Regions from separate parts of the Kitasatospora sp. NPDC057512 genome, predicted to be linked through region 2. Evidence: predicted binding sites of a transcription regulator. Region 2 holds the regulator's gene; the other holds the start of a gene.

Region 1 (10,856 bases), on a different contig from region 2:
ACGGTGGCCGCGCCGGACGGCACCGAGCTGTACGTCGAGCTGGACGGCACCGGCTGGAGCGGGCCGGACGGCGGGACCGGTGCCGAGCCGCTGACGGTGGTGTTCTGCCACGGCTACTGCCTCAACCAGGACAGCTGGCACTTCCAGCGGGCCGCGCTGCGCGAGGGCCTGCGGCTGGTCTTCTGGGACCAGCGCAGCCACGGCCGCTCCGAGCGCTCCCGCTCGTACCTGGCGGGCGAGCCGGCCGGCATCGACCAGCTGGGCGGCGACCTCAAGGCGGTGATCGACGCCGTCGCGCCGACCGGGCCGCTGGTGGTGGTGGGCCACTCGATGGGCGGCATGACGGTGATGGCGCTGGCCGACCAGCACCCGGAGCTGTTCCGCGAGCGCGTCGCCGGGGTGGCGCTGATCGGCACCCTCGCCGGGGACTGGAACGAGGTCAGCCTCGGCCTGCCGAGGGCCGGCGCGAAGCTGTTCAAGAAGGTCGCGCCCGGGGTGGTGAAGCTGCTGGGCCGCCAGGTCGACCTGGTCGAGGCGACCAGGCGGCTGGGCTCGGACGTGGCCGCCGTGTTCTACCGGAGGTTCTCCTTCGGCGGCCGGGACGTCGACCCCGGCGTGGTGCGCTTCGCCGAGCAGTTGCTGGACGCCACCCCGATCGACGTGGTCGCCGAGTTCTACCCGGTGTTCGGCGCGCACGAGAAGTACGAGGCGCTGGACGCCCTGCGCGGCCTGCCCGCACTGGTGCTGGCCGGGACGAAGGACCTGCTGACGCCCTCGACGCACAGCGAGGCGATGGCCGAGCGGCTGCCCGGCGCGGAGCTGGTGCTGGCCGAGGGCGCCGGGCACCTGGTGATGCTGGAGTGCCCGGAGCTGGTCGACCACGAGCTGGCCCGGCTGCTGCGCCGGGCCGCCGGCTTCGCCGGGGCCGCGCCGCTGCCCGCGGCCGTCCTCGACCTGGCCGGGGAGCGGGCCGCGGAAACCGTCGTCGACCCCGCCTGAGGCCCGAGCGCCCGTACGCCCGGGCGCCCGCCCGAAGGCCCCGCCCGCCGCGCGGGTGCCCGCCGATGTGGCACGGTAGCGGTGGCGGCCGGTGGTCGGCGCGCCGTACGGACCGAAGGGCAAGACACGCGCATGGGCTCGCACGCCACTCTCACCGTCCCCACCCCGGAGCGGATGGGCCGGCTCGGCCGGGAGCTGGCCGCGCTGCTGCGGCCGGGTGACCTGGTGCTGCTCTCCGGCGAGCTGGGGGCGGGGAAGACCACGCTGACCCGGGGCCTGGGGGAGGGGCTGCAGGTCCGCGGGGCGGTGACCTCGCCGACCTTCGTGATCGCCCGGGTGCACCCCTCGCTGGTCGGCGGCCCGGCGCTGGTGCACGTGGACGCGTACCGGCTGGGCGGGGACCTGGACGAGATGGAGGACCTCGACCTGGACGTCTCGCTGCCCGAGTCGGTGGTCGTGGTCGAGTGGGGCGAGGGCAAGGTCGAGCGGCTGTCCGAGGACCGGCTGGAGGTCCGGATCGAGCGCGCCATCGGCGGTACCGGGGGTGGGGACGACCAGGACCCGCGTCGGGTGGTGCTGACCGGCATCGGCCCGCGCTGGGCGGACGCGGCGCTGGCGGAACTCGGGTAGCCGGGAGGGGTCCGACGACCCGCGGACGACCCGCCGACGGGGCTCCGACGACGTGCCGACATCTTGCCGACAGAGTGTCGGCAAGATGTTGCGGCCGGGGTGCCGGGCGTGGTGGGATGGGTGCTGCGGTTAGGTCTGCCTAACTAGGGAGGCGCCATGTCGAGCACCACCCCCGCCCCGCAGCGCGCGGTCACCGCCGCCGGGGCCGGAGAGTCCGCCCGCCGCGCTCCGGGAGAGCCGATGCGGGCGCTGCTGGCCGCCTGCGCGGCCGCCGAGGCGGTGTCCACACCGCCCGAACCGCGGCCCGGGCACGACGAACGGCCCGAGGCGCGGACGCCCCGGGCCGCCTGAGGCCGCTCCTCCCGAAGCCCGAAGCCCGAACCGGAACCGGACCCGAACCCGGGCCGCCCGGTCCCTTCCGGGCTCAGGCGATCACGACCACCTTGGTGTCCTTCGGCGCGAAGTCCCAGAGCAGCTGCCCCTCGGCGCGGCCGCTGCGGATGCCGCCGGTCTTGGCGCTCGGGTCGGTGGTCGGCGTCGCGCCGTCCACCGCCGCGCTGAAGCCGAACACCACGCCGTTCTGCTGCGCGAAGCGCACCACGTGCTCGATCTGCTTGCCGTCCGTCCCGGTGGTGGTCGGGGTGCGGCTGTACACCGCGTAGCTGCCCGGGGCCGGCTCGACCGAGCCCGGGGTGACCGGGAAGGCGGCCGCGACCTGCGGGCTCTTCTTCGGGTCGACCAGCCAGACGTAGTGGCTGCCGACCGAGTACACCACCCGGGTGCCGGTGCCCGAGGTGGCCGGCAGCGGGGGGACGGTCGGGGTGGCCGCGGCGGTGGGCGCCGCGGCGGTGGCCGTGCCGGTCGCCGTGGTGGTGGCGGTGGGCTTGGGGCCGCCGGCCCGGTCCTGGGCGCCGTTGGCCTGGAAGGCCAGCAGGCTCACCACCGCCAGGGCCCCCAGGGTCAACCCCGTGACCACCACTCCAGGACCCATCTTCGCCACGTTGCCGCTCCCGCCGCCGTCCCTTTACGTACGGCCCCATCGTGCCAGGTTCATCCGCGCGGGTCGCAGTGCCTCGGATCTGTGTTCCCGCCTGGTACACCCTGCCGATCGGCCGGTCGGCCCAACGTCGGTCTAACCTTGACCCCGTGCTGCTGCTCGCGTTCGACACCGCTACCCCCGCCGTCACCGCCGCCGTCCACGACGGCACGGCCGTCCTCGCCGAGACCCACCAGGTCGACGCCAGGCGCCACGGCGAACTGCTGCTGCCCGCGATCGACCAGGTGCTGCGGGCCGCCGGGGTGGACAAGCACCGGCTGACCGGCATCGCGGTCGGCGTCGGCCCCGGCCCGTACACCGGCCTGCGGGTCGGCCTGGTGACCGCCGCCGCGCTCGGCCACGCGCTCGGGCTGCCGGTGCACGGCGTCTGCACGCTGGACGCGATCGCCTTCCAGGCCCGCGCCGAGGGCCTGGCCGGGCAGCCGTTCACGGCCGCCACCGACGCGCGCCGCAAGGAGGTCTACTGGGCCTCGTACGACGCCGAGGGCCGCCGCACCGAGGGCCCCGCCGTGGACCGCCCGGCCGAGCTGACCCCGCAGCGGCGCTCCGTCGGCGCCGGCGCGCTGCTCTACCCCGACGCCTTCCCGGGCGCGCACGGCCCCGAGCACGTCTCGGCCGGCGCCCTGGCGGGCTTCGCCGCCGCCGAGCTGGCCGCCGGGCGCGAGCTGCTGCCCAACCACCCGCTGTACCTGCGCCGCCCGGACGCCCAGGTCCCCGCGGCCTACAAGGCGGTGCTCCCGGCGTGAACCACGGCACCACCCTGCGCCCGATGCGCTGGTGGGACATCGCGCCGGTGCTGGAGCTGGAGCTGCGGCTCTTCCCCGAGGACGCCTGGTCCGCCGGGATGTTCTGGTCCGAGCTGGCCGAGTCCCACCCCGGCGGCACCCGCCACTACACCGTCGCGGCCGCCCCGGACGGCAGGATCGTCGGCTACGCCGGGCTGATGGCGATCGCCGGCGAGGGCGACGTCCAGACCATCGCCGTCGACGAGCGCCACCAGGGCGCCGGCCTCGGCACGGCGCTGCTCACCGACCTGATCCGGGAGGCCGCCCGGCGCGAGTGCGCCGAGCTGCTGCTGGAGGTGCGGGTGGACAACCCGCGAGCCCAGCGGCTGTACGAGCGCCACGGCTTCGAACCGGTGGGCATCCGGCGCGGCTACTACCAGCCCGCCAACGTCGACGCGCTGGTGATGCGCCTCGACCACCCGAGCACTGACAGCACTGACCCGAAGGACATTGAGGACACCCGCCATGGCTGACGAACCGCTCGTCCTCGGCATCGAGACCTCCTGCGACGAGACCGGCGTCGGCATCGTGCGCGGCACCACGCTGCTGGCCGACGCGGTCGCCTCCAGCGTCAACGACCACGCCCGCTTCGGCGGCGTCGTCCCGGAGATCGCCAGCCGCGCGCACCTGGAGGCGATGGTCCCGACCATCCAGCGCGCCCTGGACACCGCCGGGATCAAGGCGAGCGACCTGGACGGCATCGCCGTCACCGCCGGCCCCGGCCTGGCCGGCGCGCTGCTGGTCGGCGTCAGCGCCGCGAAGGCGTACGCCTGGGCGCTGGACAAGCCGCTGTACGGGGTCAACCACCTCGCCTCGCACATCTGCGTCGACCAGCTGGAGCACGGCCGGCTGCCCTCGCCGACGATGGCCCTGCTGGTCTCCGGCGGGCACTCCTCGCTGCTGCTCAGCGAGGACATCACCAGCGACGTCCGCCCGCTCGGCGCGACCATCGACGACGCGGCCGGCGAGGCCTTCGACAAGGTCGCCCGGGTGCTCGGCCTCGGCTTCCCCGGCGGCCCGATCGTCGACCGCACGGCCCGCGAGGGCGACCCGAAGGCGATCGCCTTCCCGCGCGGGCTGAGCGGCCGCAACGACCCGGCGTACGACTTCTCCTTCTCCGGCCTGAAGACCGCCGTCGCCCGCTGGGTGGAGGCCAAGCGCCGGGCCGGCGAGGAGGTGCCGGTCGCCGACGTGGCGGCGTCCTTCCAGGAGGCGGTCACCGACGTGCTCACCCGCAAGGCCGTCAAGGCGTGCAAGGACAACGGCGTCGACCACCTGATGATCGGCGGCGGCGTGGCGGCCAACTCGCGGCTGCGCGAGATGGCCCAGCAGCGCTGCGACCGGGCCGGCATCCGGCTGCGGGTGCCCCGGCCGGGCCTGTGCACCGACAACGGCGCGATGGTCGCGGCGCTGGGCGCCGAGATGGTGTGGCGCGACCGCACGCCGTCCGCCCTCGACCTGTCGGCGGACTCCTCGCTGCCGGTGACCGAGACCCACGTGCCCCACACGGACTTCCACGGCCAGGCCTACGACGCCCTCGGCGGTGGCGCGGCATGACCGTCGCCGCGATGTGGGAGGCCCGGGCGGCGTCCGGCCGGGGGGACGAACTCGCCGCCTGGGTACGGGAGTCGGTGCTGCCCGCGGTCCGCGGCTCGGCCGGTCTCGAGCGCCTCGAACTGCTCTCCGCCCCGGGCGAGCGGGTGCTGCTGATCACCTGGTGGAACGGCGAGCCGGTGCCCGTCGCCGACCCGCCGGCCGGGCTGCTCGGCCGTCCGGTGCACCGCTGGTCCTTCACCAGCGAGCACGTCGAGTAACCCCTGGCCGGGAACCGCCGCGGCGGTCGGTACCGTGCATAGCTGAGAGAAGGCTGGACGGGAACCGGGAGCGCGCAGCGGTGATCAGGCGGAGCAGGACCAGGACGTACGGGGTGGGGGCGCTGGCCCTGCTGGCCTTCGCCACCGCGTGCGGGGACAACGGGGGCGGTGGCGCCGCCGCCCCGGCCGCCACGACGGCGGCGACCACGCCCCGGCCCACCGGCGCGGCGCCGACCGGCGCGTCCGCGCCCCCTTCGGCGGGCGCCCCGGCGGGCGCGGACGCGGCGGCCTGGGCCAAGTGGAACCTCACCCCGCTCGCCCCCGCCCCGGCGCCGCCCGCCGACAAGCCGATCAAGCTCGAACGGACCGGCCCCGTACCGGTGTTCAGCGATGTGAAGACCACCGACAAGGTCGTCTTCATCACCATCGACGACGGCGCCGAGAAGGACCCGAAGTTCGTCGAGATGCTCACCGACCTCAAGGTGCCGATCTCGATGTTCCTGACGAAGGACATCGTCAAGAACGACTACGGCTACTTCAAGCCGCTCCAGGCGCTGGGCAACCACGTCCAGAACCACACCGTGGACCACCCGGTGATGAGCAAGCTGTCGGCGGACAAGCAGAAGTCCGAGATCTGCGACGACCAGGCCGCGCTCACCCAGCAGTACGGCACCGCTCCGCTGCTGTTCCGCCCGCCGTTCGGCGACGGCGCCAACACCCCGATGCTCAACACCTCGGTGCAGCAGTGCGGCCCGCGCGCGATCGTGCTCTGGCGCGAGTCGATGCAGATCCACGACATGCAGTACCAGGCCGCGGACAAGAAGCTGAAGCCCGGCGACATCGTCCTGGCGCACTTCCGCGGCCCCAAGGAGCTCAAGGGCGCCACGATGACCCAGATGTTCGGCGACCTGCTGGCCCGGATCCAGGAGCAGGGCTTCTCGGTGGCCCGGCTGGAGGACTACATCCAGGCGCCCGCCTCGTAGCCCGGTCCCGGAGCCGTGGGCCGGGCCGCCGCGCCGGGGGTCAGACCGGCTGGCCCAGCATCATCAGCGGCCCGTGGTCGGTGCGGCTGAGGATCACCGTGACGGTGTTCGGCCCGGAGGGCTTGAGCTGGCGGCGCAGCTCCTCCGGGGTGATCGCCATCCCGCGCTTCTTGATCACCACCGTGCCGACCGCCCGCTCGCGCAGCAGCGCCTTCAGCTTCTTGATGTTGAACGGCAGCACGTCGGTGAGCTCGAAGGCGTGCGCGTACGGGGTGGCGACCAGCTCGTCCGAGGTCAGGTAGGCGATCTTCGGGTCGATCAGCCGGCCGCCCACCTGCCCGGCCACCTCGGCCACCAGGTGGGCCCGGATCACCGCGCCGTCCGGCTCGTACAGGTAGCGCCCGACCGGGCCGGCCGGCGGGTCGGGCAGGTCGCCGCCGGTCAGGCTGGCGCCGTGCGGCAGCAGGGTGGCGCGGTGCGGGCTCGCGGCCCTGGTGCCGAACCAGAGCACCGCCTCCTTGACGTCGCCGTGGTCGGAGACCCACTCGGCCTCTGCGTCCTCCGGCACGGCCTCGTGCGGGATGCCCGGCGCGACCTTCAGCGCGCCGATCGGGGTCCGGCGGCCGGCCTCGATCGCCCAGGAGAGCGGCGGGGCGTACGCCTCCGGGTCGAACACCCGGCCGCGCGCGGTGCGCCGGGCCGGGTCGGTGAACACCGCGTCGTAGCCGGTGACGTCCACCTCGGCGACGTCCGCGCAGCGCACCTCGACCAGGTCGGCCAGGCCCAGCGCGGCCGCGTTGGCCGCGGTGGCGGCGCAGGCCGCCGGGTCCTTGTCGACGGCCAGCACCTCGATGCCGGCCCGGGCCAGCGCCAGCACGTCCCCGCCGATGCCGCAGCACAGGTCCGCCAGCCGCCGTACGCCCAGGTCGGCGAACCGCCGGGCCCGCCACTCGGCCACGCTGCGCCGGGTGGACTGCTCGACCCCGTTGGGCGTGAAGTACATCAGGTCGGCGTCCGCCCCGAACTTCGCCCGCGCCCGCTGCCGCAGCCGCGCCTGCCCGAACGCGGCCGACACCAGCTCCGCCGGGTGCTCCCGCCGCAGGCGGGTCGCCAGCGCGAGCTCCTCCTCGGGGGTGAACTCGCGCAGCTCGGCGAGCAGGGCCTGGCCCTCGGGGGTCAGCAGCGGCTGGAGGTTCTCGGTGTCCACGGGGCCATTCTCGCCGGTCGGCCGGTCGGCCGGTCGGCCGGTCGGCCGGTCGGCCGGAGCGGCGGCGCCGCCGTTCACCGGCCGATGACGGGGACGCCGGAGGTCAGCCAGAACACCAGCGGCATCAGCGGCGCGGCCGCCAGCGCGGCGTACGGCGTGATCCGGTACCCGAGCCGCCGGGTGCCGAGGCCGGTCAGCGCCAGCAGCACGAGCAGCACCACGACGCCGAAGACGTCCAGGGCCACCACCCCGGGGCCGTACAGGGCGAGCAGCTTCAGCGCGTTGAGCACGAACGACCCGACGAACGCCGCCGCGACGGCCCCGGCGAGCACCAGCGCGGCGAGCACCAGGTCCGGCGCCCAGTGGATCGGCGGCCGCCCGGGCGCGCCGTGGGGCCGGCTCACCGGAGCCACCCCGCGCCGGCGAGGACGGTCAGCAGGGCGGGGCTGACCGCGGCGGCGACCGGGGTGATCCGGTAGCCCCGCCGGTGGGTGTACCGGGCCACCGCCAGGACCGGGACGAGCAGCAGCGCGGTCGCGACGCCCCGGGCCGCCCAGCCGCCGATCGCGGGGTGGGCCTCCAGCGCGAGCGCGGCCAGGAAGGCCGCGATCCAGCCGAACGCCAGCAGCGAGGCGGCCCCCAGGACCGTCAGCGACGCGAGCAGCAGGTCCGTCGGACGGCCGACCGGGCGCAGCGGGTCGGCGAGCGGCAGCCGGTTCACCGCCACAGGACGCCCGAGGAGAGCACCGCCGGCAGCGCGAACGGGGCGAGCCCGGCGGCGACCGGGAGGAACCGGTAGCCGGACCGCCGGCTGCGGAAGGCCACCACGAGGCCCGCCGCCAGGGCGACCACCGGGGCGGCCAGCATCCCGATGCCCAGGAAGGCCCACCCGCGCCCGTCCCCGTCGTAGCCGGGGATGTTGCCGAGGCAGGCGACGAGGAAGAAGGCGACGAACGGCAGCACGGCCCCCAGCAGGGGCAGCGACAGCAGGGCGAGGGCGGCGTCCTTGGGCCGGGACGGGCCGATGCGCACCGGGATCGAGGTCATGGCAGGAGTCTGGCGGGGCCGGGCCCGGTCGTACATGAGTACGGCTACTCATCTGCGACCGGGGACTTCCGGGACTCGCCGTTGGCACTCTGGTTGACTGAGTGCTAACACGGCCCTATGGTCGTCCTTGGCACTCACCACTAGGGGAGTGCTAACGCGACGACGTGTGTCTGACCCCCGCGACGGCAGGCCCACAGGATCGCCCCTACCCGTTAGAAAACCCCGTAATCTCCGAAGGGGAGCTCGGACGTGACCACCAGCAGCAAGGTTGCCATCAAGCCGCTCGAGGACCGCATCGTGGTCCAGCCGCTCGACGCCGAGACCACCACGGCCTCCGGCCTGGTTATCCCGGACACCGCCAAGGAGAAGCCCCAGGAGGGCGTCGTCCTGGCCGTCGGCCCGGGCCGCTTCGAGGACGGCCAGCGTCTGCCGCTCGACGTCGCCGTGGGTGACATCGTCCTGTACTCGAAGTACGGCGGCACCGAGGTGAAGTACCAGGGCGAGGAGTACCTGGTGCTCTCCGCTCGCGACGTCCTCGCGATCATCGAGAAGTAAGACGTACCGACCCGCCCCGGATCCGTGTCCCAGTGACAGGGGCCCGGGGCGTGGTTGTTGGTTCACGTAGTTCGGCGGCCGGTGGGCCGGCCGCAGCCCCGAGGGAATAGGGAACATGGCGAAGATCCTGCAGTTCGACGAGGACGCCCGCCGCTCGCTGGAGCGCGGTGTCAACAAGCTGGCCGACACCGTCAAGGTGACCATCGGCCCCAAGGGCCGCAACGTCGTCATCGACAAGAAGTTCGGCGCCCCGACCATCACCAACGACGGTGTCACCATCGCCCGCGAGGTCGAGCTGGACGACCCGTACGAGAACCTTGGCGCGCAGCTCGTCAAGGAGGTCGCCACCAAGACCAACGACGTCGCGGGTGACGGCACCACCACCGCCACCGTGCTGGCCCAGGCCCTGGTCAACGAGGGTCTGCGCAACGTCGCCGCCGGTGCCGGCCCGGCCGCCCTGAAGAAGGGCATCGACAAGGCCGTCGCCGCGGTCTCCGAGCACCTGCTGTCCGTCGCCCGCGAGATCGAGGGCAAGGACGACGTCGCCGCCGTCGCGTCCCTCTCCGCGCAGGACACCCAGGTCGGCGAGCTGATCGCCGAGGCGATCGACAAGGTCGGCAAGGACGGTGTCATCACCGTCGAGGAGTCGAACACCTTCGGCGTGGAGCTGGACTTCACCGAGGGCATGCAGTTCGACAAGGGCTACCTGTCGCCGTACTTCGTCACCGACGCCGAGCGCCAGGAAGCGGTCCTCGAGGACCCGTACATCCTGATCAACCAGGGCAAGATCTCCTCCATCCAGGAGCTGCTGCCGCTGCTGGAGAAGATCCTCCAGGGCGGTGCCTCCAAGCCGCTGCTGATCATCGCCGAGGACGTCGACGGCGAGGCGCTGTCGACCCTGGTCGTGAACAAGATCCGTGGCACCTTCAACGCCGTCGCCGTCAAGGCCCCGGGCTTCGGCGACCGCCGCAAGGCGATCCTCGGCGACCTGGCCGTCCTGACCGGTGGCCAGGTCATCTCCGAGGAGGTCGGCCTCAAGCTCGACCAGGTCGGCCTGGACGTGCTGGGCACCGCCCGCCGCGTGACCATCACCAAGGACGAGACCACGGTCGTCGACGGTGCCGGTGACGCCGAGGCCGTCGCCGGCCGCGTCGCCCAGATCAAGGGCGAGATCGCCGCGACCGACTCCGACTGGGACCGCGAGAAGCTGCAGGAGCGCCTGGCCAAGCTGGCCGGCGGCGTCTGCGTCATCAAGGTCGGCGCCGCCACCGAGGTGGAGCTGAAGGAGCGCAAGCACCGCCTGGAGGACGCCATCTCGGCGACCCGCGCCGCGGTCGAGGAGGGCATCGTCGCCGGCGGTGGCGCCTCCCTGGTCCACGCCGCCAAGGTGCTGGACGAGGGCCTGGGCCTGTCGGGTGACGAGGCCACCGGTGTCGCCGTGGTCCGCAAGGCGCTGCACGAGCCGCTGCGCTGGATCGCCCAGAACGCCGGCCTGGAGGGCTACGTCATCACCTCCAAGGTCTCCGAGCTGGAGATCGGCCAGGGCTACAACGCCGCCACCGGCGAGTACGGCGACCTGGTGAAGGCCGGCGTCATCGACCCGGTCAAGGTCACCCGCTCCGCCCTGGAGAACGCCGCCTCGATCGCCTCCCTGCTTCTCACCACCGAGACCCTCGTGGTGGAGAAGAAGGAGGAGGAGGCCGACAACGGTCACGGCCACGGCCACGGCCACTCGCACTGAGGCTCCGACGCCTGACCGGAGGCCCGGTCCGCTCCCCT
Region 2 (10,856 bases):
CGCCGTCCAGCGGCACGGCGTGCGCCCAGGTGCGGCGCGGACTGGCCTCACCGGCCCCGGTGGCGGCGATCGGACGGCCGTCGGCGGTCCAGCCCAGCACCCGGGTCTGGTGGCTGCCCCAGTGGGTGAGCCGGCGCGAGGGGCCGCCGTCCACCGGCACCACGTGCACCTCGGGGGCGCCGTCCCGGGCGGAGGTGAAGGCGAGGTGCCGCCCGTCCGGGGAGAACCTCGGGTGGTGGACCGGCAGGTGGTCCGCCGTCAGCCGCCAGGCCCGGCCGCCGTCCAGCGGGGCGAGCCAGAGGTCGTCCTCGGCGACGAAGGCGAGCAGGTCGCCGTGCAGGTGGGGATGGCGAAGGTAGGCGCCCGCCGAGGAGTTCGGGGAGGCGTTCAGGGAGTCCGTCACCCGGCCAGCCTAGGCAGGTGCACGGACCGTCCGCGCCGTTTTTCGCAGACTCCCGGCGCCGCCCGCGGACGGCCGTGACGCGGTCGCCGCCGGGTGTACGGGGGCGCGCCGGGGAGCGTGCCAGGGCGTGCCGGGGCGCTACGACCAGCGGCCGGTGCGCCCGAGCAGCAGCGCGCCGGCGGCCACCCCGGCGGTCGAGGTGCGCAGCACCGAGGGGCCCAGCCGGTACGGCCCGGCGCCCGCCCCGGCGAAGGCCGCCAGCTCCTCCGGGGAGACCCCGCCCTCCGGGCCGACCACCAGGACGATGTCCCCGGCCTCCGGCAGGACGGCGTGCGCCAGCGGCTCGGCGCCCTCCTCGTGCAGCACGGCGGCGAACGCGGCCCCCGCCAGGACGGGCGCCAGCTGCCGGGTGGTCATCGGCTCGCGGACCTCGGGGAAGCGCAGCCGGCGGGACTGCTTGCCCGCCTCCCGGGCGGTGGCCCGCCACTTGGCGAGCGCCTTGGCGCCGCGCTCGCCCTTCCACTGGGTGATGCAGCGCGAGGCGGCCCACGGGATCACCACGTCCACGCCGACCTCGGTCATGGTCTCCACGGCCAGCTCGCCGCGGTCGCCCTTGGGCAGCGCCTGGACCACGACGATCCGCGGCGCGGGCTCCGGCTCGCGGCGCACGGCGGCGACGCGCACGTCGATCGCGTCCTTGCCGAGCACCTCGGCGACGGTGCCGTCCACGCCGAGCCCCAGCCCGTCGGCCAGGGTCACCGCCTCGCCGGGCTCCAGCCGCTTCACCGCGGCCGCGTGCCGCCCCTCCGGGCCGTCCAGGCGCACCACGGCCCCGGGCGCGGCGGCGGCGATCCGCTCGGTCTCGACGACGAAGACGGGCGCGGTCATGACGGGGAACCTCTTTCGTGCGGAAGTGGGACGGACACGCGAAAGGGGTGCCGGGGTCGTTTCCCCCCGGCACCCCTCCGCGGACGGCTACCGGCCGTTGAAGGCGTCCTTCAGCCGGGAGAAGAGGCCCTGCTGGCCCGGCGCGAACTGGCCGGACGGCCGCTCCTCGCCGCGCAGCACCGCGAGGCGGCGCAGCAGCTCCTCCTGCTCGGGGTCGAGCTTGCTGGGCGTCTTCACCTCGACGTGCACTATCAGGTCGCCCCGGCCGCCGCCGCGCAGGTGGGTGATGCCCCGGCCGTGCAGCGGGATCGACTGGCCGGACTGGGTGCCGGGCCGGATGTCGACCTCCTCCAGGCCGTCCAGGGTCTGCAGCGGCACCTGGGTGCCGAGCGCGGCCGCCGTCATCGGGATGGTGACGGTGCAGTGCAGGTCGTCCCCGCGCCGCTGGAAGATGGTGTGGGTGGTCTCGGCGATCTCGACGTACAGGTCGCCGGCCGGGCCGCCGCCGGGGCCGACCTCGCCCTCGCCGGCCAGCTGGATCCGGGTGCCGTTGTCGACACCGGCCGGGATCTTGACGGTCAGGGTGCGGCGGGCCCGCACCCGGCCGTCGCCGGCGCACTCCGGGCACGGGGTCGGCACGACGGTGCCGAAGCCCTGGCACTGCGGGCAGGGGCGGGAGGTCATGACCTGGCCCAGGAAGGACCGGGTGACCTGGGAGACCTCGCCCTTGCCGCGGCACATGTCACAGGTCTGCGCCGAGGTGCCGGGGGCCGCGCCCTCGCCGCTGCACGTGGTGCAGGTGACGGCGGTGTCGACCTGGAGCTCCTTGGTGGTGCCGAAAGCGGCCTCCTCCAGGGTGATCTCCAGCCGGATCATGGCGTCCTGGCCACGGCGGGTGCGCGAGCGCGGGCCGCGCTGGCCGGCCGCGGCGCCGAAGAAGGCGTCCATGATGTCGGAGAAGCCGAAGCCCGCCGCGCCGGCGCCGAAGCCGCCCGCGCCGCCGCCGCCCGGGGACAGCGGGTCCCCGCCGAGGTCGTAGACCTGGCGCTTCTGCGGATCGGAGAGCACCTCGTAAGCGGCGTTGATCTCCTTGAACCGCTCCTGCGTCTTCGGGTCCGGGTTGACGTCCGGGTGCAGTTCGCGCGCCAGGCGCCGGAACGCCTTCTTGATCTCGTCCTGCCCCGCATCCCGTCGGACGCCGAGTACCGCGTAGTAGTCCGTGGCCACCAAATGCTCCGCTTGTTCCGCCTGTAGTAGTGCTGCGACTGGTCACCGCCGCCGGATTTCCGACGGCGGCCTCTGCTAGGACTCGGCCAGGATCTGGCCCACGTACCGCGCCACCGCTCGCACCGCCCCCATTGTGCCCGGGTAGTCCATCCGGGTCGGACCGATCACACCCAGTTTGGCCACGCTCTCGTCGCCCGAACCGTAGCCGACCGAGACGATGGAGGTGGACGTCAGCCCCTCGTAGGTGTTCTCCCGCCCGATCCGGACCGTCATCGCGGCGTCCGCGGTCTCACCCAGGAGGCGGAGCAGGACGACCTGCTCCTCCAGGGCCTCCAGCACCGGCTGGATGCTGAGCGGGAAGTCGTGCCCGAAGCGGGTCAGGTTGGCCGTGCCGGCCAGCATGATCCGCTCCTCGTTCTGCTCGGCGAGCGTCTCGAACAGGGTCGCCAGGACCGTGCTGACGGTCGGCCGCTCGGCCGGCTCGAACTGCGCCGGCAGCTCCTCCAGCAGCCCCGGGACCTCCGGGAGGCGCCGGCCGGCGGCCCTCGCGTTGATCCGGGCCCGCAGGTCCGCCAGCACCGTCTCGCCGACCGGGCCCGGGCAGTCGACCATCCGCTGCTCGACCCGGCCGGTGTTGGTGATCAGCACCAGCATCACCTTGGCCGGGGCCAGCGCCACCAGCTCGATGTGCCGGACGGTGGAGCGCGTCAGCGAGGGGTACTGCACCACCGCGACCTGCCGGGTCAGCTGGGCGAGCAGCCGCACGGTGCGCGCGACCACGTCGTCCAGGTCGACCGCGCCGTCCAGGAAGTGCCGGATGGCCCGGCGCTCGGGGGCGCTCATCGGCTTGATCTCGGCGAGCTTGTCGACGAAGAGGCGGTACCCCTTGTCAGTCGGGATGCGGCCGGCGCTGGTGTGCGGCTGGTGGATGTAGCCCTCCTCCTCCAGCGCCGCCATGTCGTTGCGGACGGTCGCCGGCGAGACCCCGAGGTTGTGCCGTTCCACCAGGGCCTTGGAGCCGACCGGCTCCTCGGTGCCCACGTAGTCCTGCACGATCGCGCGGAGCACGGCGAGCTTGCGTTCGTCCAGCTGGCGGACCTCACCGGCCATGGGGCGCGCACCTCCGTCTTCGCACGTTGTCCGACTGTGTCCCTTGCTGCTGCGGGCCGCTCCGGAGGCCCTCGCCCTGGCACTCTGAACACGCGAGTGCCAAAACCGTACCTGCCAGTGTAAGGCCCGGGCCCTACGGCAGGAACGGCCGGACCGGGGTGATCCTCCCCGCAGTTCCGCTCACGGCCCGCGGGGCCCCGGCGGTTCGATCCTCCCGGCGCCGGGGTGGTGCCGGGAGGCCGTCCGGGTGGCAGCATCGAAAGCGACGGCGAATGGAGGAGCAAGCGATGTCGAGCTCGGGCCAGCACACCCGTTTCGCGCCGGACCGCGGCCTGACCGGCCGCATGGTCGCGACGATGTTCGTGATCGGGCTGCTGTACGTCGGTTTCACCGGCCTGCTGATCGCGCTGCTGCGCGGCGCCTGGCCACTGATCGTCCTGATCTCCGGCGGGCTGTTCGTGGCCCAGTTCTGGTTCAGCGACAAGATCACCGAACGGGCGATGGGCGCCCACCAGGTGTCCCCGGAGCAGTTCCCCCAGCTGCACGGCACCATCGACCGGCTCTGCGCCCTGGCCGACATGCCCAAGCCCCGCGTGGCGGTCGCCGACAACGACATGCCGAACGCCTTCGCCACCGGCCGCAACCCGCAGAACGCGGTGGTCTGCGTGACCACCGGGCTGCTGCGCCGGCTGGAGCCCGAGGAACTGGAGGGCGTCCTCGCCCACGAGCTGTCGCACGTCGCCCACCGGGACGTCGCGGTGATGACGATCGCCGGCTTCCTCGGCGTCCTCGCCGGGGCGATGACCCGGATCGCGATGTACGGCGGGTTCATGGGCGGCGGGCGCAACAACAACGACCAGAACGCGGCGATCCTGGCGCTGATCATCCCGCTGGTGTCGATCGTCGTCTACGCGATCAGCTTCCTGCTCACCCGGCTGCTGTCCCGCTACCGCGAACTCGCCGCCGACCGGGCCGCCGCCCAGCTCACCGGACACCCCAGCGCCCTCGCCTCGGCGCTCACCAAGGTGACCGGGCAGATCGCGGCCATCCCCAGCAAGGACCTGCGCCAGGCCCAGCCGTACAACGCCTTCTACTTCGCCCCCGCGCTGAGCGCCCGGGAGGCCGCCTCGCAGCTGTTCTCCACCCACCCGAGCCTGGAGAAGCGGCTGGAGCAGCTGGCGAAGATCTCCGAGCAGCTCGGCCGCTGAGCCGCTGAGCCGCTGAGCCGCTGAGCCCCAGTATTCGACCCGAGAGGACCGCCGTGGGAATCCTGGACGCCCTGTTCGGCCGCACCAAGCCCGTCAAGCCCGACCTCGACCAGCTGTTCGGCGTGCCGTCCGCCGCGCTCACCCTGGAGGCCGGGGCCGGGTTCACCCCCACCGGGCTCGGCTCGGTCTGCTTCGCGGCCGTCGAGGGCGCGGCCTTCGTCCAGGTCCAGCAGCAGGTCCGGGCGCTGCTGGACGCCGACACCGGGCGCGGCGGCGTCCCCGTGGAGGCCTCCAAGGACGGCTACGGCTACTCCTGGCTGCTCGCCCGGCACCGGCCCGAGGAGCTGCCCGAGCTGGTCAACGACCTGCACGCGGTCAACAGCGAACTGGAGGCGAACGGCTTCGGGCCGCAGCTGCTCTGCTCGCTGGTCGGCTTCCGCGATCCGGACGGGCGGTCGCTGGCCCTCGTCTACCTCTACAAGCGGGGGACGTTCTACCCCTTCGCCCCGGTGCCCGGCGGCGGGGAGCGGCGCGACAGCCCGCTGGAACTGCAGGTCAACGCGATGCTGGGGAACGACCTGCGGCTGGAGAAGGACCTGAGCCGCTGGTTCCCGGTCTGGGGCGCGCCGGGCCTCTGACGCGCCGTCCGCCCTCCCTATGATCACCCGTATGCGCAGCCGCCAGTACGGACCCGACCTGACCCCGCCGTGGAAGAAGCAGGCCCCCGCCCCGGAGGTGCCCGCCGAGCGGGACCTGGTGGTCGAGGAGGCGGCGACCGGCTACTGCGGGGCGGTGGTGCGCTGCGAGAAGACCGCCGAGGGGTTCACCGTCACCCTGGAGGACCGGTTCGGCAAGCACCGGGTGTTCCCGCTGGTGCCGCGCGGCTTCCTGCTGGAGGGCAGGGTCGTCACCCTGGTCCGCCCGGCCGGCCCGGCCCCCGCCCGCACCCCGGGCCGCACCGCCTCCGGCTCGATCGCCGTGCCCGGCGCCCGCGCCCGGGTCGCCCGCGAGTCCCGCATCTACGTCGAGGGCCGGCACGACGCGGAGCTGGTCGAACGGGTCTGGGGCGACGACCTGCGGATCGAGGGCGTGGTCGTCGAGTACCTGCGCGGCATCGACGACCTGCCCGCGATCGTCGCCGACTTCGCCCCCGGCCCCGGCCGCCGCCTCGGCGTCCTGGTCGACCACCTGCTCCCGGGCACGAAGGAGCACCGCATCGCCGCCCGGGTCACCGGCGACTCGGTGCTGGTCGTCGGCCACCCCTACATCGACATCTGGCAGGCCGTGAAGCCGTCGAGCGTCGGCATCCCCGCCTGGCCCGCCGTCCCAAGGGGCGAGGACTGGAAGGAGGGCACCTGCCGCCGCCTCGGCTGGCCGGTGGACACCCCCGCGGCCTGGAAGCACATCCTCTCGAAGGTGGACTCCTACAAGGACCTGGAGCCCGAACTCCTGGGCCGGGTCGAGGAACTGATCGACTTCACGGCCCTGCCGGAGTGATCCCGCAAACGCGGATATTCTCTTCAGGAGTTCGCCCCGACCCGGAGGTCGCCATGTCCCGGCCGCCATACGAGCACTGCGACACGGCGATGCGGAACCGCCGCACCGCTGCTCTGGCCCGCATGCGCACGATGGTCACCGAAGGCAGGATCGACTTTGCCGTCATCGGTTACCCGGAGCCGGCCGAGCAGCCGACTCCGGGAGGTCAGGCCGACCGTCAGGAGTAGGGCTGGAACTCCGTGGTGTCCAGCGTGATGCCGAGCAGGTCCACCGGGATGGGCTCGCCGAACTTGGCGGTTCGCTCGACCCTGTAGTCCGGCAGTCCCGAGGCACTCGCCCGCGTCGGCTCGGCCAGGAGCACACAGACCGCCTTGATCGGGTCGACGACCAGGTACACGGGAATCCCGCCCTCGGCGTACAACTCCCGCTTGGTCCGGTAGTCACGGAGAACACTGGTCTTGGAGACGACCTCGACCACCAACGTGAGGACGGGCGCGGGGACCAGGCGGCCGGGGCCCTCGAAGGCGTCCCGCTCGAAGACGACGAGATCCGGTTGGGGCTCGCTCGTCAACCCGGGAAGATCGATGTCCTGTGTGGTCAGGCGGTACCACCGAGCCCGCGGGATCTGGTCCCGGATGGATTCGACAATGATGTTGTGGACCAGGTCCGGCCCGGCCATCATCACGATTTCCCCCCTGATGAGCTCGGCTTTGAAGCCTTCCGGGACCTCCAGGTTCTCGAAGATCCCCGTCATCCGGTCATCGATGGCGGTCACTGCGCGCTCCCTCCGACGGCTGACACCCACGTTAACGACACTCAGTCCACCAGGTCACGTACGACGGCGTCGGCCAGGAGGCGGCCCTGGAGGGTGAGGGTGGCGCGGCCCCGGGCGTAGGGGGCGGGGGCGAGGAGGCCGTCGGCGAGGTGCCGGTCGGCGGCCTCGCGGCCGGTGTCGGTGAGGAGGTCGAGGGGGATGCCGTCGGCCAGGCGGAGTTCCAGGAGGATGCGTTCGACGCGGCGGTCCTCGTCGGCGAGCACCTCGCGGGCCTGGGCCGGGGTGCGGTGCTCGGCGAGGGCCCGGGCGTAGGCGGCGGGGTGCTTGGCGTTCCACCAGCGGACGCCGCCGACGTGGCTGTGGGCGCCGGGGCCGGCGCCCCACCAGTCGCCGCCGGTCCAGTAGAGCTCGTTGTGGCGGCAGCGGCCCTCGGGGGTGGTGGCCCAGTTGGAGACCTCGTACCAGGAGTAGCCGGCGGCGGCGAGCGCCTCCTCGGCGATCAGGTAGCGGTCGGCGTGCACGTCGTCGTCGATCATCGGCAGTTCGCCGCGCTTGACGCGGGCGGCGAGCCGGGTGCCCTCCTCGACGATCAGCGAGTACGCGGACACGTGGTCGGGGCCGGCGCCGATGGCGGCGTCCAGGGAGGCCCGCCAGTCGTCGTCGGACTCGCCCGGGGTGCCGTAGATGAGGTCGAGGTTGACGTGCTCGAAGCCGGCCGCGCGGGCCTCGGCCACGCAGGCCTCGGGGCGGCCCGGGGTGTGGTGGCGGTCGAGCAGCTTCAGGACGTGCGGGCGGGCGCTCTGCATGCCGAAGGAGAGCCGGTTGTAGCCGCCCTCGCGCAGTTCGGCCAGGTACGCCGGGTCGACGGACTCCGGGTTGGCCTCGGTGGTGACCTCGGCGCCGTCGGCGAGCCCGAACTCCTCGCGGATCGCGGCGAGCATCTTCACCAGGTCGCGGGCGGGCAGCAGGGTCGGGGTGCCGCCGCCGAGGAAGACGGTGTGCACCGGCAGGTCGGCGGAGCCCAGCACCTTCCGGGCGTGGCGGATCTCGGCGACCACGTTGTCCGCGTAGGTCTCCTGGGAGGCGACGGCCCCGGAGGAGCGCAGCTCGGTGGCGGTGTAGGTGTTGAAGTCGCAGTAGCCGCAGCGGCTGGCGCAGTACGGCACGTGCAGGTAGAAGCCGAACGGCCGGTCGCCCAGCCCGTCGAGGGCGTGCGCGGGCAGGGAACCGTCGGACGGCACCGGATCGCCGTCGGGGAGTGCGGAGGGCATGAGCCCATTGTCCCGTACGGCCCGACCGAACCCGGCGGGCCGTACGGGAGCGGGGCCGGTCAGGCCTCGTTGGCGCCCGCGTACATGGCGGTGACCGCGTCGGCGTAGGTCCGCTCGACCACCGGGCGCTTGATCTTCAGGCTCGGGGTGAGCTCGCCGTGCTCGATGTCGAGGTCGCGCGGCAGCAGGTGGAACTTCTTGATCGTCTGCCAGCGCTGGAGGTCGCCGTTGACCCGCTTGACGAAGCCCTCGACCAGCTCGTGGACGGCCGGCTCGGCGGCCAGCTCGGCGTAGGACTTCCCGGCCAGGCCGTGCTCGGCGGCCCACGGCAGCAGGACCGCCTCGTCCAGGCCGATCAGCGCGGTGCAGTAGTTGCGGCCGTTGCCGATCACCAGGATGTTGCTGACGAACGGGCAGACCGCCTTGAACTTGCCCTCGACCTCGCTGGGCGCCACGTACTTGCCGCCGGAGGTCTTGAACAGGTCCTTCTTGCGGTCGGTGATCCGCAGGAAGCCGTCCGGGCCGAGCTCGCCGATGTCCTCGGTGTGGAACCAGCCGTCCGGCTCCAGCACCTCGGCGGTCTTCTCCGGCAGGTTGTGGTAGCCGCGCATGACGCCGGGGCCGCGCAGCAGGATCTCGCCGTCCTCGGCGATCCGCACCTCGGTGCCGGGCAGCGGGCGGCCCACGGTGCCGATCCGCACGTCCTCGGCCCGGTTGACGCAGGAGCCGGCGCTGGTCTCGCTCAGGCCGTAGCCCTCCAGGATCGGCACCCCGGCGCCGATGAAGAAGTAGCCGATCTCCGGGGCGAGCGCGGCGCTGCCGGAGACCGCGCCGCGCAGCCGGCCGCCGAAGGCCGCCCGGATCTTCGCGTACACCAGCTTGTCGGCCAGCGCGTGCTGCACCCGCAGGCCGAGCGGGGCGCTCTCGGTGCCGGTGGCGACCCGGCTCTCCTGGACCGCCCGGGCGTGCTCGCGGGCGACCTTGGCCGCCCACAGGAAGATCTTGTACTTGGCGCCGCCCTCGGCCCGGGCCCGGCCCGCGATGCCGTTGTAGACCTTCTCGAAGATGCGCGGCGCGGAGGCCATGATGGTCGGCCGGATCGCCGGCAGGTTGTGGATGATCCGGTCCACCCGGCCGTCCACCGCCATCACGTGCCCGGTGGCGATCTGCCCGGAGATCAGCGTCTTGCCGAACACGTGGGACAGCGGCAGCCACATGAACTGCACGTCGTCGGGGCCCAGCAGGCCGCTGGCCTCCTGCGCCCGGCCCTCGTACGCCCAGCAGTCGTGCACCAGGCGCACGCCCTTGGGGCGGCCGGTGGTGCCGGAGGTGTAGATGAGGGTGGCCAGCTGCTCCTTGCCGAGCCCGTCGACGGCCTTCTCCACCGCGTCCGGGTGCTCCGCCAGGTACCGGGCGCCGCGCTCCTCCAGCTCGGCGAGGGTGATCAGGTCCAGGCCGCCGGTCTCGGGGGCCTCGGCGGGCGCGTCGAAGAGGATCACGGTGCGCAGCTCGGGCAGCTGGTCGAGCTGCCCGACGGCCTTGGCCAGCTGGGCCTCGTTCTCGGCGAACAGCGCCCGGGAGCCGGAGTCGGAGAGGATGAACGCGGTCTCGTCCGCGTTGGTGCTGGGGTAGACGGTGGTGATCGCGGCGCCCGCGCACATGGCGCCGAGGTCGGCGACGATCCACTCCAGGCGGGTCGAGGAGGCCAGGGCCACCCGGTCCTCGGGCCGGATGCCGAGCGCCATCAGGCCGGCGGCCACCGCCTTGACCCGGACCGCGGTCTGCGCCCAGGTGAGCGAGCGCCACTGCTCGGCGCCGGGCGCGCCGTCGGCGGCCTGCTCGTCCACGGGCGAGGGGTAGCGGTAGGCCTCGGCGTTCGGGGTCAGGGCGACCCGCTCCAGGAACAGGTGGGCGACGGAGGCGGGGCGCCCGGCGACGAGGTCGGGCCTGCCGGAGTCGATCAGGGACTGCGCGGAACTCAACGAGGACCTCCGGTGGCGGGTGGCCGTCTGAGGGATTGTCGCGGCGTCCGTGGGGGCGGTCGCCGGGCCCCCGTTCACCTGAGCGGTACCGGTCAGTAACAAAGGGGCAATCAGCAGCCTAGGGGGAAACCGGTCATTCCGTAAGGGGGCGGCGCCCGACGGCACGACCCCGCGCGACCGGTGCCGCACCCCGCCGTTCGGCAAAGGACCGGCAAACCTCCGGCTCCCGGACGCCGAATGACCTGTACGACGCTACAGAACACCGAGAATTGGGGTGCGAACCCGACCGGCGACGACAAGAGTGTGCTAGTGCTGATCAGACTGCTGAGGGCGTACCTGCGCCCGTACTCCCGACCGATCACCCTGCTGGTGCTGCTCCAGCTGGTGTCCACCCTGGCGGCGCTCTACCTGCCGACGCTCAACGCCGACATCATCGACAACGGCGTGGTCAAGGGCGACACCGGCTACATCCTGCGCGTCGGCGGGGTGATGATC

What was found. Region 2 encodes HrcA, which represses chaperone genes, less so after heat shock. Its sites were predicted from a motif close to TTNGCACTCNGNNNNNCNGAGTGCNAA; they were not measured.
Region 1: the regulator HrcA is predicted to act here: its motif matches at 8,604-8,630, upstream of groES (co-chaperone GroES).

What each region holds. Positions count from the first base shown of each region.
Region 1 covers NZ_JBHVET010000174.1:1,761-12,616, forward strand. Annotated here, with positions in the region: gene ACFU6K_RS14360 (alpha/beta fold hydrolase) at 1-999, shown strand, start outside; gene tsaE (tRNA (adenosine(37)-N6)-threonylcarbamoyltransferase complex ATPase subunit type 1 TsaE) at 1,132-1,629, shown strand; gene ACFU6K_RS14370 (hypothetical protein) at 1,786-1,980, shown strand; gene ACFU6K_RS14375 (hypothetical protein) at 2,054-2,620, opposite strand; gene tsaB (tRNA (adenosine(37)-N6)-threonylcarbamoyltransferase complex dimerization subunit type 1 TsaB) at 2,776-3,432, shown strand; gene rimI (ribosomal protein S18-alanine N-acetyltransferase) at 3,456-3,944, shown strand; gene tsaD (tRNA (adenosine(37)-N6)-threonylcarbamoyltransferase complex transferase subunit TsaD) at 3,937-5,028, shown strand; gene ACFU6K_RS14395 (hypothetical protein) at 5,025-5,285, shown strand; gene ACFU6K_RS14400 (polysaccharide deacetylase family protein) at 5,366-6,268, shown strand; gene ACFU6K_RS14405 (SAM-dependent methyltransferase) at 6,309-7,475, opposite strand; gene ACFU6K_RS14410 (hypothetical protein) at 7,550-7,879, opposite strand; gene ACFU6K_RS14415 (hypothetical protein) at 7,876-8,196, opposite strand; gene ACFU6K_RS14420 (hypothetical protein) at 8,193-8,522, opposite strand; gene groES (co-chaperone GroES) at 8,772-9,077, shown strand; gene groL (chaperonin GroEL) at 9,193-10,818, shown strand.
Region 2 covers NZ_JBHVET010000045.1:8,804-19,659, forward strand. Annotated here, with positions in the region: gene ACFU6K_RS05735 (PDZ domain-containing protein) at 1-403, opposite strand, end outside; gene ACFU6K_RS05740 (16S rRNA (uracil(1498)-N(3))-methyltransferase) at 542-1,291, opposite strand; gene dnaJ (molecular chaperone DnaJ) at 1,379-2,518, opposite strand; gene hrcA (heat-inducible transcriptional repressor HrcA) at 2,594-3,628, opposite strand; gene htpX (zinc metalloprotease HtpX) at 3,916-4,836, shown strand; gene ACFU6K_RS05760 (hypothetical protein) at 4,890-5,474, shown strand; gene ACFU6K_RS05765 (DUF3097 domain-containing protein) at 5,506-6,333, shown strand; gene ACFU6K_RS05770 (hypothetical protein) at 6,387-6,560, shown strand; gene ACFU6K_RS05775 (Uma2 family endonuclease) at 6,551-7,108, opposite strand; gene hemW (radical SAM family heme chaperone HemW) at 7,150-8,379, opposite strand; gene ACFU6K_RS05785 (AMP-dependent synthetase/ligase) at 8,439-10,361, opposite strand; gene ACFU6K_RS05790 (ABC transporter ATP-binding protein) at 10,671-10,856, shown strand, end outside.